DNA from 4 places in the Shewanella sp. 10N.286.45.A1 genome. Region 2 is predicted to be linked to each of the others. Evidence: predicted binding sites of a transcription regulator. Region 2 holds the regulator's gene; each other region holds the start of a gene.

Evidence for each region. The regulator sigma-54, encoded in region 2, starts transcription at its own class of promoters, with help from an activator protein. The targets are predictions, from matches to a motif close to GTTGGCACGNNNNTNGNNT.
Region 1: the regulator sigma-54 is predicted to act here: its motif matches at 2,443-2,461, upstream of flgA (flagellar basal body P-ring formation chaperone FlgA).
Region 3: the regulator sigma-54 is predicted to act here: its motif matches at 2,474-2,492, upstream of fliD (flagellar filament capping protein FliD).
Region 4: the regulator sigma-54 is predicted to act here: its motif matches at 1,441-1,459, upstream of AB4238_RS02975 (LiaF domain-containing protein).

The regions. Positions count from the first base shown of each region.
Region 1 is NZ_JBFRMK010000126.1:19,394-23,557, forward strand. Features, by position in the region: gene flgB (flagellar basal body rod protein FlgB) at 1-243, opposite strand, end outside; gene AB4238_RS10595 (protein-glutamate O-methyltransferase CheR) at 419-1,252, opposite strand; gene AB4238_RS10600 (chemotaxis protein CheV) at 1,394-2,314, opposite strand; gene flgA (flagellar basal body P-ring formation chaperone FlgA) at 2,597-3,310, shown strand; gene flgM (flagellar biosynthesis anti-sigma factor FlgM) at 3,387-3,710, shown strand; gene AB4238_RS10615 (flagella synthesis protein FlgN) at 3,756-4,164, shown strand, end outside.
Region 2 is NZ_JBFRMK010000044.1:7,593-11,756, forward strand. Features, by position in the region: gene rapZ (RNase adapter RapZ) at 1-101, opposite strand, end outside; gene ptsN (PTS IIA-like nitrogen regulatory protein PtsN) at 305-748, opposite strand; gene hpf (ribosome hibernation promoting factor) at 751-1,038, opposite strand; gene AB4238_RS03935 (RNA polymerase factor sigma-54) at 1,069-2,580, opposite strand; gene lptB (LPS export ABC transporter ATP-binding protein) at 2,717-3,448, opposite strand; gene lptA (lipopolysaccharide transport periplasmic protein LptA) at 3,445-3,993, opposite strand; gene lptC (LPS export ABC transporter periplasmic protein LptC) at 4,058-4,164, opposite strand, start outside.
Region 3 is NZ_JBFRMK010000163.1:7,024-11,187, reverse strand. Features, by position in the region: gene fliB (flagellin lysine-N-methylase) at 15-1,190, opposite strand; gene AB4238_RS13135 (flagellin) at 1,433-2,242, shown strand; gene fliD (flagellar filament capping protein FliD) at 2,517-3,890, shown strand; gene fliS (flagellar export chaperone FliS) at 3,904-4,164, shown strand, end outside.
Region 4 is NZ_JBFRMK010000035.1:28,571-32,734, reverse strand. Features, by position in the region: gene AB4238_RS02980 (YdcH family protein) at 44-289, opposite strand; gene AB4238_RS02975 (LiaF domain-containing protein) at 756-1,397, opposite strand; gene catB (type B chloramphenicol O-acetyltransferase) at 1,637-2,269, opposite strand; gene AB4238_RS02965 (hypothetical protein) at 2,472-2,756, opposite strand; gene torD (molecular chaperone TorD) at 3,058-3,717, opposite strand; gene torA (trimethylamine-N-oxide reductase TorA) at 3,714-4,164, opposite strand, start outside.

The sequences.
Region 1 (4,164 bases), on a different contig from region 2:
GTAAGCGACGTTTTGCTGAGTTAACGCTGCCATATCAAAATGTTTACCATCGCTCTTAGCCATTGCTAAGCCCGATTGACGTGACTGCGCAGAATTCATCGCTTTGGCAAAATCCACATCACGTGCTTTATAGTTTGGTGTGTCGGCATTGGCAATATTTGAAGATAGGACCTCTGCACGTTGGGAGCGTACGCCCAAAGTGTATTGATGAACTCCTAATGCTTTATCAAAACTAATCGCCATAAAATTGCCTCCTCAGCTCAGTGTCTGAAATAAAGCAATTGGTGTGCCAAAATAGTTAAAACAAGTAAAAATAGAGGTATATCTACGATACAGCGATGTCAAAAGGAAGGTTTTACAAGATAAGGGGGTGTCAAAATTGCGTTAAACGCCGTTGAAACACCCTAAATACGATAACTTAACTGCGCTTTTGGTAATAGATCCCTGGATTACAGCGGATCATGTCAAACTCTTCAGATAACCCAGCAATAGACTCCGAGGCGCCTAGAAATAGAATGCCATTTGGGTTCAATGCGGCAGCAAATTGCCGCAGTATTTTCCGCTTTGCCTCTGGCGAAAAGTAGATCAGCACATTGCGGCAAAAAATGATGTCAAACTTGCCCAGTAAGGTATAACTTTCAAGCAAGTTGTGCGCTCTAAAGTTAACCAACTGCTTTACATTATTCTTAATCGCCATGTTGCCTGAAGGCAAAGTATCAAAGAACTGACGTTTCCTTTCCTCTGACAAGCCTCGCCCTAACGCTAAGTTATCATATTCCGCTTTTTTACAGCGTTCTAACATGGATGGAGACAGATCTGTCGCAAGAATGCTTGCACCGCTAGGCAATTTGCCAGGGCGACGTTGCTGATGCTCTAGAATGGTCATACTTAACGAGTACGGCTCCTGCCCCGAAGAACATGCCGCCGACCAAATTTTAATAGGCCGACCCAGTCGACTGTAGTTTGGCAGTAAAGTATTTGCTAATAACTCAAAGGGGTAACGGTCGCGAAACCATAAGGTTTCATTGGTGGTCATCGCATCAATCACTTCAGTACGAAGTTGACGCTCAGTCGGTTTCATCGAATGCTTTACCACATCCGACAAAGAGGGCAAATTATATTTGCCCATTAGTGGTGCCAATCGGCTACGCACTAAATATTGCTTGTTCTCTCCAAGCACAATACCGCTATGCTGCTCTAGAAATAGCCTGAATTGATGGTACTCGTTTTCAGCAAGTGATTTATTCGGCACTCTAGTATCCTAAATATCTATAAAACAAAGCCGCGCAGTAGCTGCAGCTTAACAACAATCGCAGGTTTATACATTAGCCCCCAAGGAAACACAAGCAGGAGTTGGCTCCCTTGGGGCTACGAAACGTTGTAATAGTGCGGATTATAAGCTTAAGTGCTTGTTTACAGCCGCTGCTAGTTCATCTGGATTAAATTTCGCGATAAAATCATTGGCGCCTACTTTCTGAACCATCGCTTGGTTGAACACGCCACTAAGCGAAGTATGCAGCACGACTTTGATGTTTCTCAATTTAGGGTCATCACGTATTTCAGCCGTCAATGTGTAACCATCCATCTCTGGCATCTCAATATCTGAAATGATCAACGGGATCTCTGTTGAAACATCATCTAACTCTGCCGCTATTTCACGTAACTTATCTAATGCCTCTTTACCATCTTTAGCGGTGTCGATTTGCAAGTCTAACGAGCTTAACGCACGAATGATCTGCTTACGGGCAACCGATGAGTCATCTATCACCATGATGTGATGGTGCAGATCTCTATCAATGGTCAGCTTATCATCAAGCTCTTTACTGATATTGGTATTAACGGGTGAGATTTCGTCCAAGATCTTCTCAACATCTAAGATCTCTACTAATTCATTTTCTATCTCGGTGACTGCTGTGAGGTAAGAACCGCGGCCAGCGCCTTGAGGTGGCGGCATAATAGCTTCCCAGTTCATATTGATAATACGCTCAACAGAACTCACCAGGAAGCCTTGTACACTGCGGTTGTACTCAGAGATGATAATGAAACAGTTTTCGATGTTCTCAATTGGGCGACCACCTGTGGCAGCGCTTAAATCGATCACTGAAATTGTCATACCACGTACATGAGCAATACCACGTACGTTTGAATTGAGCCTAGGTAAACTGGTTAATGGAGGGCATTGCAGCACCTCTTTTACCTTAAATACGTTAATGCCGAATCGTTGACGTCCATTAAGTTTAAATAACAACAACTCTAGTCGGTTCTGCCCAACCAATTGCGTTCGCTTATTTACTGATTCAAGAATGTTCGACATGAAAATTTGCCTTGTACTTATTTTTATCGATTAAATCTAAAAGATTCAATTTAGTTGAGTGACCACTTATTACGTTGATTTAGCGCATCGATGCTGCCGATACTGATCAATATAATTAACACCTACATTTAGGCATGCTACTTGCTTAGCTTGTATTATCTGATTTTAGCGTTGCGATTTTAGTCAACTTTATGACACCCGACGATTTAATGAGTTCGCTACAGAAATTCTAAAATAACACGACTTAGGTGCATTCTAGCGAATCAAGCTGGTGTATTCATTATGAAAATAATTTTTTGGCTCTTTTTAACCGTATTATTTGTACCCATCGCCGCTATTGCAAATACAGATCAACTTGCTAGCGTACCATCTATATCGACCATTTCACGATTAGCTATAGCCGCAGTTGAAGAAAAAATCGAAGCCCCTGATAAAGCTAAGATAAATATCACTCCTCAGAGCCTCGATAGTCGTGTCAGCTTACCGAGCTGCTACTTGCCGATTAAAGCTGAAATTGCCAGTGACCGAGCTATCAGGCGTAACAACACGATAAAGATCAGTTGCGACAGCCCAGATTTAAGTTACCCGTGGCAAATATTTTTATCGGTGAGAGTTGATATTCTTTACCCGGTGGTGGTGGCTAAATCTACCTTAGGTCCAGGCGACCTGCTATCAAGCAGTGATGTAGAGATCGACTATGTAGAGCAAACCACACTTCGTGGTCAACAATTTGACCAAGTCGATCAAGTGGTAGGTGCACGATTGAAGCGTCGTGTCGCGCCCCAGCAACCTATTTTCAATAATCACCTTTGCATTGTTTGTAAGGGAGATACTGTTTCCATATTCGCCCGCTCAGAAAACTTTGAGATTAAGACTGTTGGCGAAGCCCTACACGATGGAAATCTGGGCGACAAAATCCGTATCAAAAACACTCATTCGCAAAAAACATTGAATGCTAAAGTCACTGCTGTTGGCCAAGTTGAAGTAAGAATGTAAAATAATACTCAAGTTAACCGTTATCACGCCGATAGCATGTGTAAGAAAGTCTCTTTATTCAATGTTGGATACCAAAATGGCTATGGATATTAAACAAGTAAATAGCGCTGCAACATCGCGTATAAACAGCAGCAATGCGGGTAAAGGCTCTGCAGCACAAAGTGCGCCAGCAGCCCCTGCACAAACTGCTGTAACACAAAAAGCCGACTCTGTGTCAATTACGCCACAGGCTCAACAATTGCAAAACGTACAGACAAAGATGGCTGATATGCCTGATATAGACCAAAAGAAAGTTGACGAAATTAAAGCTGCTATCGCTGAGGGTCGTTACAAAATCGATCCAGATAAACTTGCAACTAATATCGCAAACTTTGAGAATGATCTGAGCGATTTAAACTAAATGTCGCCGCTAAACGCGGATTAAGGCAAAACAGATAAGGCCATTATGACTAATTTATCTCATCTTTTAAGCTCACAACATACCGTGTTGACTGAGCTTAAAGCCGTTATCAGTCAAGAAAAGCAAGCACTGCAATCGCAAGATGCAGACAGTTTGTTAGCGCTTGCGAGCACAAAAGCAACCTTACTTGATAACTTAAAACATAACGATGAGATGATAGCCGCACAGCCTGATAAAAGTATATTAGAGACCGATGCCACTTTATCTCAGCAAGTTAGCCAAGCAAAGGAGTTGCTCGCTGAGTGCCAACAACTCAACGCTGAGAACGAGTCTTTAATCGAATTGAGCTTAGCCAGCTTAAATCGCTTTTCTCAAGCACTGCAGGTCAGTAGAAGCTCCACTAGCCTCACCTATGATGGTAAAGGCCGCACCTCAAGCATCTCCAGCTTAGGTA
Region 2 (4,164 bases):
AACGGAAGATTATCGACACAATAATAGCCGAGATCTTCTAGCATTCTTAAAAGAACGGATTTTCCAGAACCAGAACGACCAGAGACTAAAACGAGTTTCATCTTTTGACTACCTGATAGAAGTTAGAATGAGTGTTTTATATATGTTTACAAGATGTACTATGGTATAGATTAACTTTTTTGTTGGTGAAAGCAAGAGCTTAGGCAAGAAGGAGATAATAAATAATATTGCTGTCATATATACTCAGGTCTTTAAATAACCTAGTTGTATAACATAAGGTTATTTAAAGACCTGACTAAATTAGCTATTGAGTGATCAAATCGTACAGCTCTGATTCACTGGTGCTTTTTCTCAACTGCTTAACGATAGCTTTATCGTTAAGCTTTTCAGCCATTGAAGACAAAGTGGCTAAGTGTTGCTCACATTGCTCTGCAGGAACCAAAAGTGCAAACAATATATCGACCGGCTGCTTATCTATCGAGTCAAAAGAGATCGGTGTTTCGCATTTGATTAATATGCCCAATGGATGGTCAATATTAGTCAATCGTCCATGCGGGATTGCGATACCGTTGCCTATACCTGTGCTACCCATTTTTTCGCGAGCTAAAAGGCTCTCGAATATCTCTTGTGAAGATAGAGTAGGGTACTGGACAGCGGCAATGTCGCTGATTAATTCCAGTACTTTTTTCTTACTGCCCGGAGTGGCACAGGTGGTGCACTCCGGCTGCAGGATGGTACATAGTTCCATCGTTAGTGTTTGGTCAGCTTCTCTTTGTGTTTAATAACCTGACGATCTAATTTATCGATCAGGGAGTCGATTGCGGCATACATGTCCGCATTTTCCGAAGTGGCAAAAACTTCCCCTTTTTTAAGGTGGATTCTTGCCTCGGCAATCTGCTGCATTTTTTCTACGTTCAAAATGACGTGGACATTATTGATCTGATCGAAATGACGTTCAAGCTTTGTAAACTTTTCTTCTACATAGCCACGCAGCGATGCAGTGATCTCGATGTGATGTCCAGTAAGGTTAATTTGCATAGAAAATTCCTCCAAGTGCCTAATTTTGAGTTATAAACTCTTACGTTGGTTTGAGGGCGGGATCAGCATTGCTTCACGGTATTTCGCGATAGTACGACGAGCAACTTTAATCCCTTGTTCTGCCAAAAGTTGCGCCATTTTGCTATCGCTTAATGGTTTCTTTTGGTTTTCAGCAGCGACTAACTTCTTAATAAACGCTCTAATAGCTGTAGATGAGCACTCTCCACCGTCGTCGGTTCCGACATGACTAGAGAAGAAATACTTTAATTCGAAAATACCTCTTGGGGTATGCATATACTTTTGAGTGGTAACCCTTGAGATGGTGGACTCATGCATCTCAACAGCTTCTGCAATATCGTTTAATACCATTGGCTTCATGGCTTCATCACCATATTCAAAGAAGCCTTGTTGGAATTTAACGATGCAGTTACTGACCTTTAATAAGGTTTCATTACGACTTTCTAAACTTTTGATAAACCACTTAGCTTCCTGCAAATGACCGCGGATAAACTGGCCATCGGCTTGGCTTTTAGTGCTGCGGGCCATTGATGCGTAATGTTGATTAACATTAATTTTAGGCATGTAATCTGGGTTTAGCTCAACCACCCAGCGGCCTTTCTTTTTGGCCACAGAGACATCGGGAATAACGTATTCATCTTTGCTGCGGGTGACTGCCAGCCCTGGTCTTGGGTTGAGAGTTTGGATCAAGCTAATGGCTTCACGTAGCTCATCTTCTTTAAGCTTAGTTTTACGCATTAACTGTCTAAAATCGCGCCCTGCAATCAAATCTAAATAGTCTTTGATGAGTAGGCGAGCATTATCAATATGTGGCGTAGTCGTCGCATATTGAGCCAGTTGGATTAAGAGACATTCGCTTAAGTCGCGAGCGGCTACACCTATAGGGTCGAAATGCTGTACGCGTTTGAGCACGGCTTCAACTTCATCAATTTCTATCTCTGGATCGCCCATCGCCTCAAGAATGTCTTCACAGTTTTGAGTGAGGTAACCACGTTCGTCAATAGCATCAATAATTGCGGTGGCGATAGCCAGGTCGTTATCAGAAAATGGTGTTAAGTTCTTTTGCCACTCAAGGTGCTCATACAAGCCTTCGCTGGTTTCTCCTTGGAATGGCATATCGTCATCACGCATCCCGCCGGAACTTGCATTTGATGAGACGGTATAAACTTCATCCCAGGTGGTATCCATCGGCAGTTCATCTGGCATTGAGTCTTGAGTTAATGCATCAGAGGTTTCTACTGCGGCGCTATCTTGCTGGGGATCGACTTCGGCGCTGGCGCTGTAATCGTTATCGCTATCTGATTCTGAGTAGTTATCGGATTCGCTGGTGGTGCGATCTTCGTTGCTGACAGGTTCGCCGTCAGATTGCTCTTCATCTAATTCTAGTAGGGGATTAGACTCTAATGCTTGCTGGATCTCTTGCTGCAGCTCTAAAGAGGACAGTTGCAGTAAGCGGATTGCCTGCTGTAACTGTGGAGTCATGGTTAGCTGCTGACCCATTTTGAGCTGAAGTGACGCTTTCATCTTACCGCTATTCCCTACACTGTAATTAAACGTTGAAGCTCGTTAATTTGGCGAAGAGAGCGTAAAGGCCCAACACTATGATTATATTAGTATACTTAACTAGTGTCGCGCTTTAAACGCTCATGTTGTTGATTAACTATAGCCTGAATTGTTCACCTAAGTACACTGCTCTAACCTGCTGGTTGTCTAAGATTTCGGCAGGCGTGCCTTCTGCAATGAGATTTCCGTGACTTACGATATATGCATGTTCACATACGTCTAATGTTTCACGAACGTTGTGGTCAGTAATAAGCACACCTAGGCCGCGACTTTTTAGCTGTTCAATGATTTTTTTAATGTCGATGACCGAAATAGGATCGACACCTGCAAAAGGTTCATCAAGCAAAATAAATTTTGGGTTGGCTGCTAGCGCTCGTGCAATTTCAACTCGGCGACGTTCACCACCAGATAGTGCCATACCTTGGCTATCTCGTATGTGAGTAATATGAAACTCTTCAAGTAAACTTTCTAGCTGCGCTTCACGCTGCTCATTATCAATATCGCTGCGAGTCTGCAGTACTGCCATGATGTTGTCACGGACCGAAAGTTTTCTAAAAATACTCGCTTCTTGGGGCAGGTAGCCAATACCTTTTCGAGCCCTAAGGTGCATCGGATCTAAGGTTAAGTCATCTTCATCAATAAAGATCTGCCCCTTGTCGCTCTGTACTAACCCCACAACCATATAGAAAGTTGTAGTTTTACCTGCTCCATTTGGACCTAATAGACCGACAATTTGCCCTGTTTTTACCGTTAAACTCACGTCTTGAACAACAGCTCGATTTTTATAACTCTTAGCTAAGTTGCGTGCGGTTAGCGTTTTTTGGATCATTGCTGCTCCTGCTTTTCTATCGGTTCCGCTGGGGTTTCAGGAGTCTCTTCTTGGTAGGCTTCAGGCTGAATGATAGTAATCACTCGGTCATTGCCTTGGCCGGTGCTTTCTGCAATAAGTTGCTGTAAACCAATATTGTACTTAATGCGGTTACCTGTGACCTGGCTACCCTCTTGCTCGAGTGTAGCATCACCTAGCAAGGTTAAGGTTCTGGTCGCGAGTTCGTAACGGATCTCTTTGGCGCTTGCCGTTGCGGGGCGACCATCTTCCATGACTTGGGTGTATGTTGCTGGCTTACCCGTAGCGACTAGGGTTTTCCCTGAGTTCGCTTCTTTAGAGAAAACCCGCAATTCATCAGCTTTCATTTTAATTGAGCCTTGAGTCACCTCTACAGGGCCAAAAAAGATAACCTGATTGTTTTTGATATCAGCTTCTTGGCTTGCAGCGGCAATTTTGACCTCTTGCTTAAGGTCATCGACAGCGGCATAGCTGCTAATGCTAAGCAGACACAATAGACCTGCAAGTATGGATTGATTGTATTTCATAACTTCCTTCTACTCGGCCATTAGTGTGACAGTACGAGTGAGTATATTGGTTTTTTTGAACAGCTTATTTAGCATCGTAGATCCCTTCGACTTCGCTGATCAGTTTTACACTTTGAGCATTAAGGTCAGCATAAAGACCTGTACCTTGAATAACAAACTCATTGCCGGTGA
Region 3 (4,164 bases), on a different contig from region 2:
GCTGGCGGTCGTGATTAATTCATCAGAGTTAAGATTGCTGGCAGCTCATCAAAACCGCATTTATCTAGCAGATCAACCACATACTTACTGAAGTTAGCTTTGTGTTGTCTACTTGTGTGATAAACCTGAAAACACATAATAATGTCATGCTCGGTCAGGCTTTGTTTATCAGCAGCAATAGCTGCGAGATAACTGCGCAACATAAAGTAATCAACCATCATCAGCCTAAATGCTTCAGTCGGGCTTAACTTATCTACCTGCGGAAAGTTCATGTGATAAAAATAATAAAATAAGTACCGATTGAAGAGATCTTGATGCTTCTCAAGCGCAGGCAGAGCATGTTGCTGCCAAGCATTATTAAGCTGCTTTACACTAAAGTTACCCTCTTCATCTACCACACGGCATACCGCTTGATTGATCACCTCAAACCTTGCTCGACCCCGAACAGGCTTATTGGTATTAAGCCACAAATGGATTGAGGTAAAAGCATGCATTTTCTGCAATTCTGTATCTTGATTAAAACTGGCAACATGGTGCTTTAATTCACCGTTATCGGCCAAAGTAAGCAACTGCTGAAACATCGTATCTATGCTGCTTGAATTTTGTATAAGCTGCTTAGCTGACTCAACTGTTTTCATTAGAATCCCAATTGCAGTCAAGCTATGGCTAATCTCTAACTTTTCATTGAGCAGCAGTTGAATAGAGTAATCATGTGCTTTTTGAGCCCATAAAGGGGTAACCTCAAACTGGTTTTTATGGGATACCGTCATACGTTCAAAATGAAATGCATTCGGCTTCAATAGAATCAACCGAGCTGCTTCAGGGCAAGATAGCGACAGGCTTTCATATCGATCACCATCCTTCATATGAGACATTCGAGGATAGGTCTTACAAGTGTGACTAAGCAGTGACTCACCTGCTTTGGCATGGATCTGACACAATTGCTTATCGTCTAAAAAGCCACAAGCTCCCTCTTGGTTTAGCACCGCTTTTGCCCATGCGTCTTCACTTTTCTTAACTTTTTTTAACGCCTTTTGCGCTAGTACTTTTAACTCAGAATTAGCGAGAGTCTTCTTATAACTTTGCTTATCAATATAGATATTCCAACCATAACAGCAGCTGTCTTCACACTCACTACCGATACAATTAAATTGAGTAACAAAACTGGGTCTAACAAGTGACTTTTCCATGATCAGCCTCTTTTCATTTCAAGATGCTATAAAAAGGCGACTCTGTATGGTTTTTTCTAAAGTAATTTAAGCGCAAATTTCAGCTAAAACATAAAAAAGATCAAAAATAATTAACTTATACTTTCAATAACTTAAATGAATACAGTTGAATAAATTTTATCTGGATTTTCAGTTTTGATTTTGGCTGTCGTTTTATCAATTGTGACACACAATAATTCTTCGAATGCCTAAAGGAATACACTATGTTATCAGTTCATACTAACTATGCTTCACTGGTTTCTCAAAACTCTGTAACTAAAAACAATGACTTACTAAGCAACGCTATGGAGCGTCTATCGACTGGTCTACGTATCAATAGTGCAGCTGATGATGCTGCTGGTCTTCAAATCGCAACTCGCCTAAATGCCAACGTAACAGGCATGGAAACAGCTAGCCGTAACGTCAACGATGCAACTTCAATGCTTCAAACTGCTGATGGCGCACTCGATGAGTTATCAACAATCGCTAACCGTCAAAAAGAGCTTGCAACTCAAGCAGCTAACGGCGTGAACTCTGCTGAAGATTTGAAAGCAATTAACGCTGAATTCCAAGAGCTTACTAAAGAGATCACTCGTATTGTTGATAACACTGAATACTCAGGCAACAAGTTGTTTGATGCGTTAGATGGTGCAGGTGTTGAATTCCAAATCGGTGCAGGTGCAACTGAGCAGCTTTCTGTCAGTGTTACTAAAGCAGATCTTGCTGGCGTAGCTGACGATATTTCAGCAGCGGGTGCAGCAAAAGCTGCTATCGATAAGATTGATACCTTTATCGACAAAGTGGGCGCAGAGCGCTCTACATTAGGTGCTAACATCAACCGTCTAGGTCACACAGGCTCTAACCTTGCTAACGTGACTGAAAACACTAAAGCCGCTGCTGGCCGCATCATGGATGCTGATTTCGCTGTTGAATCTGCCAACATGACCAAAAACCAACTATTAGTACAAGCAGGTACAAACATCCTGTCTTCTGCCAACCAAAACACTGGTTTGGTTATGGGTCTATTGGGCTAAATCTTCCTCCCTCCCAATTTTCTTCAAAGGGCCTTTTGGCCCTTTTTTTATTTGCTGCTCCCTCTTCAGAACCGCCCCACTAATGTCGCCTTATTAACACTATACGATTGGCTCTTTAAAGCGATTTTAAAAGCGGAAGTATAGCTTCCCTAGTGTCACGAACAACGGAAATACATTCGCTTTCAGCACATTGAACATATTTTAAAACCTTTTAAAAACATACGATTAACCTTTGGCACAAACATTGCCATACCAGTTAGATTGGAGGAGCGTAATGATTTCAGGAATGAGTGCAGCAACATTTGCAGAGCAGCTTATATCGGCTGAGCGCATGGGCAAAGATCAACTTTTTAAAACCAGTATGACCAAGCATCAAAATCAACTTGACGCATATGACATCTTAGAAAGTAGCCTTAAAAGAATGACCAGTAAGCTTGAAGCGATTAATGGGGATGCTTTCGAAAGTAAAACCTCATCAATCAGTGATGAAAGTGCCTCAATTACAGTCGATAGCGATGCACCTGCAGGCACTTACGATCTTTATGTTAAGCAGCTGGCGCAATCTCACCAACTGTCCAAAAGTTTTGCCAGTGAAACCGAGGTACTGCCGACAACAGGCGTGTTGAGTATTCAAGTTGGGCCCAATGCCGCAGATACCATCGATATTGATATGGCAGTACTTAATGCTGATGGTACTCGCACCGTCGCCGACCTTAGAGATGCAATCAACAACCATGCTGACAACCCAGGAGTACAAGCTTCATTAGTCAGAACCGGCGGCCAAGTAGAGCTGATGATGACATCCAAAGAGTCAGGAGCCGTCAATAGTGTCGATGTCAAAATGGATGGTGTCGACTGGGGTATGACCGAAAGAAAAGCAGCTCAAGATGCCGAAGTCACTCTAAACGGCATTGATATAACCAGCAGTAGTAATTATTTGGGTAATGTTATTGATGGTGTGTCTATTGAGTTAAACCAGGCCCACGCAATCGGTGATAGCAGCACCATTAAAATTGAATCCGACTCCAGCTCTAGTGAGCAAGCAGTCGAAGACTTTGTTGACTCTTTCAATGAGCTAATGGAGCAAATCAACCAACTCACACGCTCCATGGGAAGCTCAGTTGTTGATGAAAGCAACAAAGATAAAGAGGACGATGACAAGGATAAAGATGACGACGATGAAGATGCTCCCTCTTCAATCACAGAAGATCAACTTGGGGTACTAAAGGGCGACTCCAGCTTAAGAATGCTGCAAAACAGTATGCGCAATAGCGTATTTGAAGCCGCGCCTAATGGCATGCGTTTGTCTGACGTCGGTATCGAGATGACCCGCGACGGCAAGCTAAGTATTGATGAAGACAAACTTAGCCAAGCACTCAAAGATGATCCCGATGCGATAAAAGAGATGTTCACCGCCAGCGGCAGTTATGTCGATCGAATTGACACCATTATCGACCCATTCACTAAGTCTAGTGGTTACTTAGATCTAAAACAGAGCAACCTAGACAAACAGATCGATAGAGTCGAAGACAGCATGTCTAGACATGACTATCAAATGCAACAGCGCTATCAAATCTATCTATCTCAATTTACCGCAATGGAAAACACCATTAACCAACTTAATTCAGCCAGCGCGCTGTTTTATTAAGGAAGCCTAACAAATGTTGAATGAGCACGATCCGTTTAATGCTTACAAACAGACCTCACTCGATGCGAGAGCCGCTGCTGCAAACCCACATGAAATGGTGCGAATGCTGCTGGACGGGCTCTTAGAAGAGATCGAAAGAGCCAGCGGTTTTATGCAACGCCGCAGCTATGAGGACAAGGGGCAAAGTATCAATAAGTGCCTCAACATCGTTCACGGACTCGACTCAATGTTAGATCTTGAAAGCGGCGGCGAAGTCGCCGCTGGGCTCAACCGC
Region 4 (4,164 bases), on a different contig from region 2:
GGCTAAGGGCTATGAAATGATATCTCGATAGAGGTTAGAACGTTTACTGGTGATGCTCTTTTAACTTCTGAAACAACACATCTTTTAGGTTGGCGCGCTGTACCTTGAGTTGGTGCATATGCTCGTCATCAGTTGGGCTACCGTCAATTTCTAGCTGACGAATTTCATAATCTAATAGGTGATATTGCTTGGACTGTTCTTCAAAGATTGGGTCTTTATGGTTCAAATGGACAATGTCTTGTTTAAATTCTGGGAAGTCAAAAATAAGCGCGTGATTTTCATTTAGCATAGTTACTCCTGAAATGTGAACTACAACGTTGTTACTCTCCACATTACAGCATTGTTGATTTTATCAAAGGCTAAATTTAGCTATTTTAGTGATCTCTCTAACAAAATTTATTAGCCTTATTAAAGCCATTAAGTAAGGCCGTTATCATGCCGGCGAAAACACAATTGAATTCGTCTCATGAAGCGTATTTGGCCATGTCATACAGTTATATCAATTCCATTATGGATATACTCAGTTCAGAGCTTTCTCAGGGCTTTCAATTCAAGGCGCGTTGTTAAGTCAATGCAACCTAGCAGTGAAAGCGCCAGAGGCGCTCACAACGTGCGGCTGATATTTAAGGCATGGGGAAATCACTTAATACAGCGCATGTGCCATTCGATAGAGAATAACGATTAGCGATAAACCACTGACTTGTCTAAGTGATTTTAACTCCCGCTGAATGAGCAACTCTTTCATGGAGTTGATATTAGCTAAACGTGTCCTTTAATTGATTAGCAAAAGCGATAAACTTTTCTTTAATCGTGCGCTTTACTGAAACAGATAGACTACCGAGAATGACTTTACCTTCGATAGTAATGATAGGGGCTTGGCGGTTCGCCATCGACGGTGCACAGTTTTCAATACTACTTACAGCGCAGTAGGTTTTACACACCACATTGACATTCTCAGGGATAAATACCGTTGCACTGCCTAAAATACAGTTAAGTTTTATGGTGATATCTTGGTGCTGAAAAATAGCATCGGTAAAGTCGAGTGTGGTTTCGCCCAGCACATTGTTAACTTGAATTGTTCTAGGGACTGCCCATTGACCACTACGTTCATTATTGCCAAGCACACAATTGATATTCAGTGTGTCATCTTGCTGCTTGCTAGTGTAATTGGGAGTGAATTGTTGATCTTTCTTGCTGCTGTATTCATCGTCTGCTGAGAGTGATAGATCAGCCACTAAGTTGAGTAGCTCTTGATGAGAGTCACTGGCCATCGCATCATCCAGGCGGCGCTCAAACGCTTCTGCGGAGATGATTCCGTGACTGTAATTCACAATCAGCTTATCGATGACTTCTTCTCTAACCTTTTCAATTGGTCTATCTTCTAATGTGACAGGCATCAGCCGCTCCTTTGGCAATTAGTCGTTATAAAGATGACTAATTAAGCATTTTGTATACCAACTTAACAAATAGCACTTTAATCAGTATGTTACTTAAATGTTACTTAAATGTTGCTGCTTGTCTGAGTTAATATGCTGTGATTAGTTGGCTACTTAGTTAAACATAGCACTAAAAAGTGGTGCTTTTAACTGCGGCTGTTATGGATAAGCATAATGCTACATTGGTGACGAGGTTAGGGTTATTTTAATTGAAGAGCCTGCCAATAATCATATAGAGCCGCGATATTTGATGAACACATTAGTGGCACTGCAGGTTTGAGTTGCTCGTCCGTCCAAAGCCACCATTGCATTTCGAGTAACTGAGATATTTCTATTGCAGAAAATCGGAAACGAATATGTTTAGCTGGGTTAGAGCCCACAATTTCGTATGGCGCAACATCTTTGGTCACGACAGCGCGGCTGGCAATAATAGCGCCATCACCAACATTGACGCCACTCATTATCATGGCTTCACTACCAATCCAAACATCATTACCAATAACGGTATCGCCAGCACGTTCAAAACCATCAATCCCATGGCTAAAGTTTTCATGATCTTGATAGAAAAAGGGAAAGGTACTGATCCAATCGTGTTGATGGCCTTGATTGCCCGCCATCATAAATACAGCTCCGGAGCCTATGGAGCAGTAGCTACCAATAATGAGCTTATCGATGTCAGTTCTATCCGCCATTAAGTAGCGTGCGCAATCATCGAAACTGTGATTATGATAATAGCCAGAATAATAGCTATGCTTACCGACAATAATATTGGGGTTAGTGACTTGCTCTTGCAGTGGTTTACCCACAAATGGGTTTTCGAAATAGTTGTTCAAGTTATAAAACCTTTAGCTCTAATGCAGGCAATATTTAAGTCAGGAATTAGCACTGGGTGACAACACTGGTAATTGTTGGCTCTCCAGAGGTTTGCCAATGGTACTCAAAATAGCAATTTGTTGCTTTTACTTCTGCGCCATTAGGCTTATTTTTCGGCATTATACACATGTGCCACTGGTTGCGAAGAGATCATAGCTGCGATTATTCAGCTTTTGCGGAAATTCGGTTAATCACTTCATGAGCTTCTTTTAAGCTGGCCCCTGTCTCTTGGCGATATAACCGAATAGCGGTTAACTTTTTACCTAAGGTAATCGCCGTTAACACATCTTTAGAGACGTGGATATTTTCATCAAATACAATGCCATTATTCTCTAGTAATGTGTCTATTTTATTCTCTATGATTTTTAATTTTCTATCTGTTTTTTGTATATGGAAAATGTAAAAAATGAGCCCTAAAATAACGATGATTAACAGTGGTTCTTCCATGATCTATCGATTCCTTGTCCTTTGAGGTTTGGTCACGCAGTGTCGTCAAATTGAGCGTTATAAACTCACTTGTTCTGTATAGCACTTTTGATTTACTTAGGGAAGCGGACGGCAATATTGTGTAGCGATTAGATAGACAACATCGTCAAAAATAAACAGCCCTAGTCAAAGTTTTACAACTGAGCGTTACATAGTTAAGTGGATTCATTTAAAGGTAGAGACAAAAATGCCGATAGTGGACAGTCACTATCGGCATGTAATTTAGGCTGGTTCAGCGCTTAGGAATGAGCGCCAATTAAGGTTAACTTTCGCTTTCCAGCCACTCTAGATCTGAGTTAACCCAAGCAAGTGTCAGTTGCGCTAAGGCGATATAGAAATTGCCAGTGTCGACCTTGGCGACTTTTGCTACAAAAGTTGCTAACCAATTAGCGAGATTGTCGCGAATAAACTCAAGCTGCTCTTGGTTGCTGCTATGCATATTGATATGCGCCACATAAGCCAATATTACCGCTAGGTGATCGGCAGGCTCAGGAAACTCACTCTGTACCTGCAGTTGACTCTGTTTTAAAAACTGAGTCATCTGTTGGTGTTGTTCACCAAATAACAGTGGTTCATCAGCCTTATTTGTTGGCTTTTCCGTTGCGGAATTATCGACTAAATATAGGCTGGCGTAAGGTGAGGCACTGTGCTTAGTGCCCACCAAAAATAGACCGCAATAATCGGCAGCAAGCTCCAATAAAGCTTTATCACTATTAAGCTTGGCAAACTCCGCAACAAGCACCTCAACATCAGCTTTAAAGCTAGGTTCAGCGGCAAGTTGTGACCAAAACGCTTGTGCCTGAGTGCTGGTTAACTCATGCAGTGTTTTATGGTCGATCTCCTTGGCAAACAAAGATGAAAGTAACTGGTAAATGGTACTTCTTGCTTGGTTTACTGGGTTCGCTGCTGATCCTGTGCTCATAGTGCTATCTCAACTGGTCCGCTAAATGAACTAACATTGGGTACTTTACCTTGATACTTTTCAAATTCAACCAGGCAGGTATAGGCAGAGCATGCTTGCGCCAGTTTTGATGTACCAATATCTTGGGTTAAAGTATTTGGATCGCCGTAGCTACATAGTGCGCCAATTTCTGCGCCCCCCTCTTTGCTACCGTCTTCGCCAACGGGACCATACCAAGCGCCTTCGTGAATACGAATAACCCCTTTAGGGAAGTTATTTGATACCACTGCACCCGCTAGTAGCTGGCCACGGTCGTTAAACACTCGTACCACGTCACCTGCTTTAATACCGCGTTTTTTAGCGTCATCAGGGTTTAAATAAACCGGTTCGCGACCGTTAACGGTATAGGTTTCACGGAACTGCTCAGATTCACACATCTGTGAATGCAAACGCTTATCTGGGTGGCAA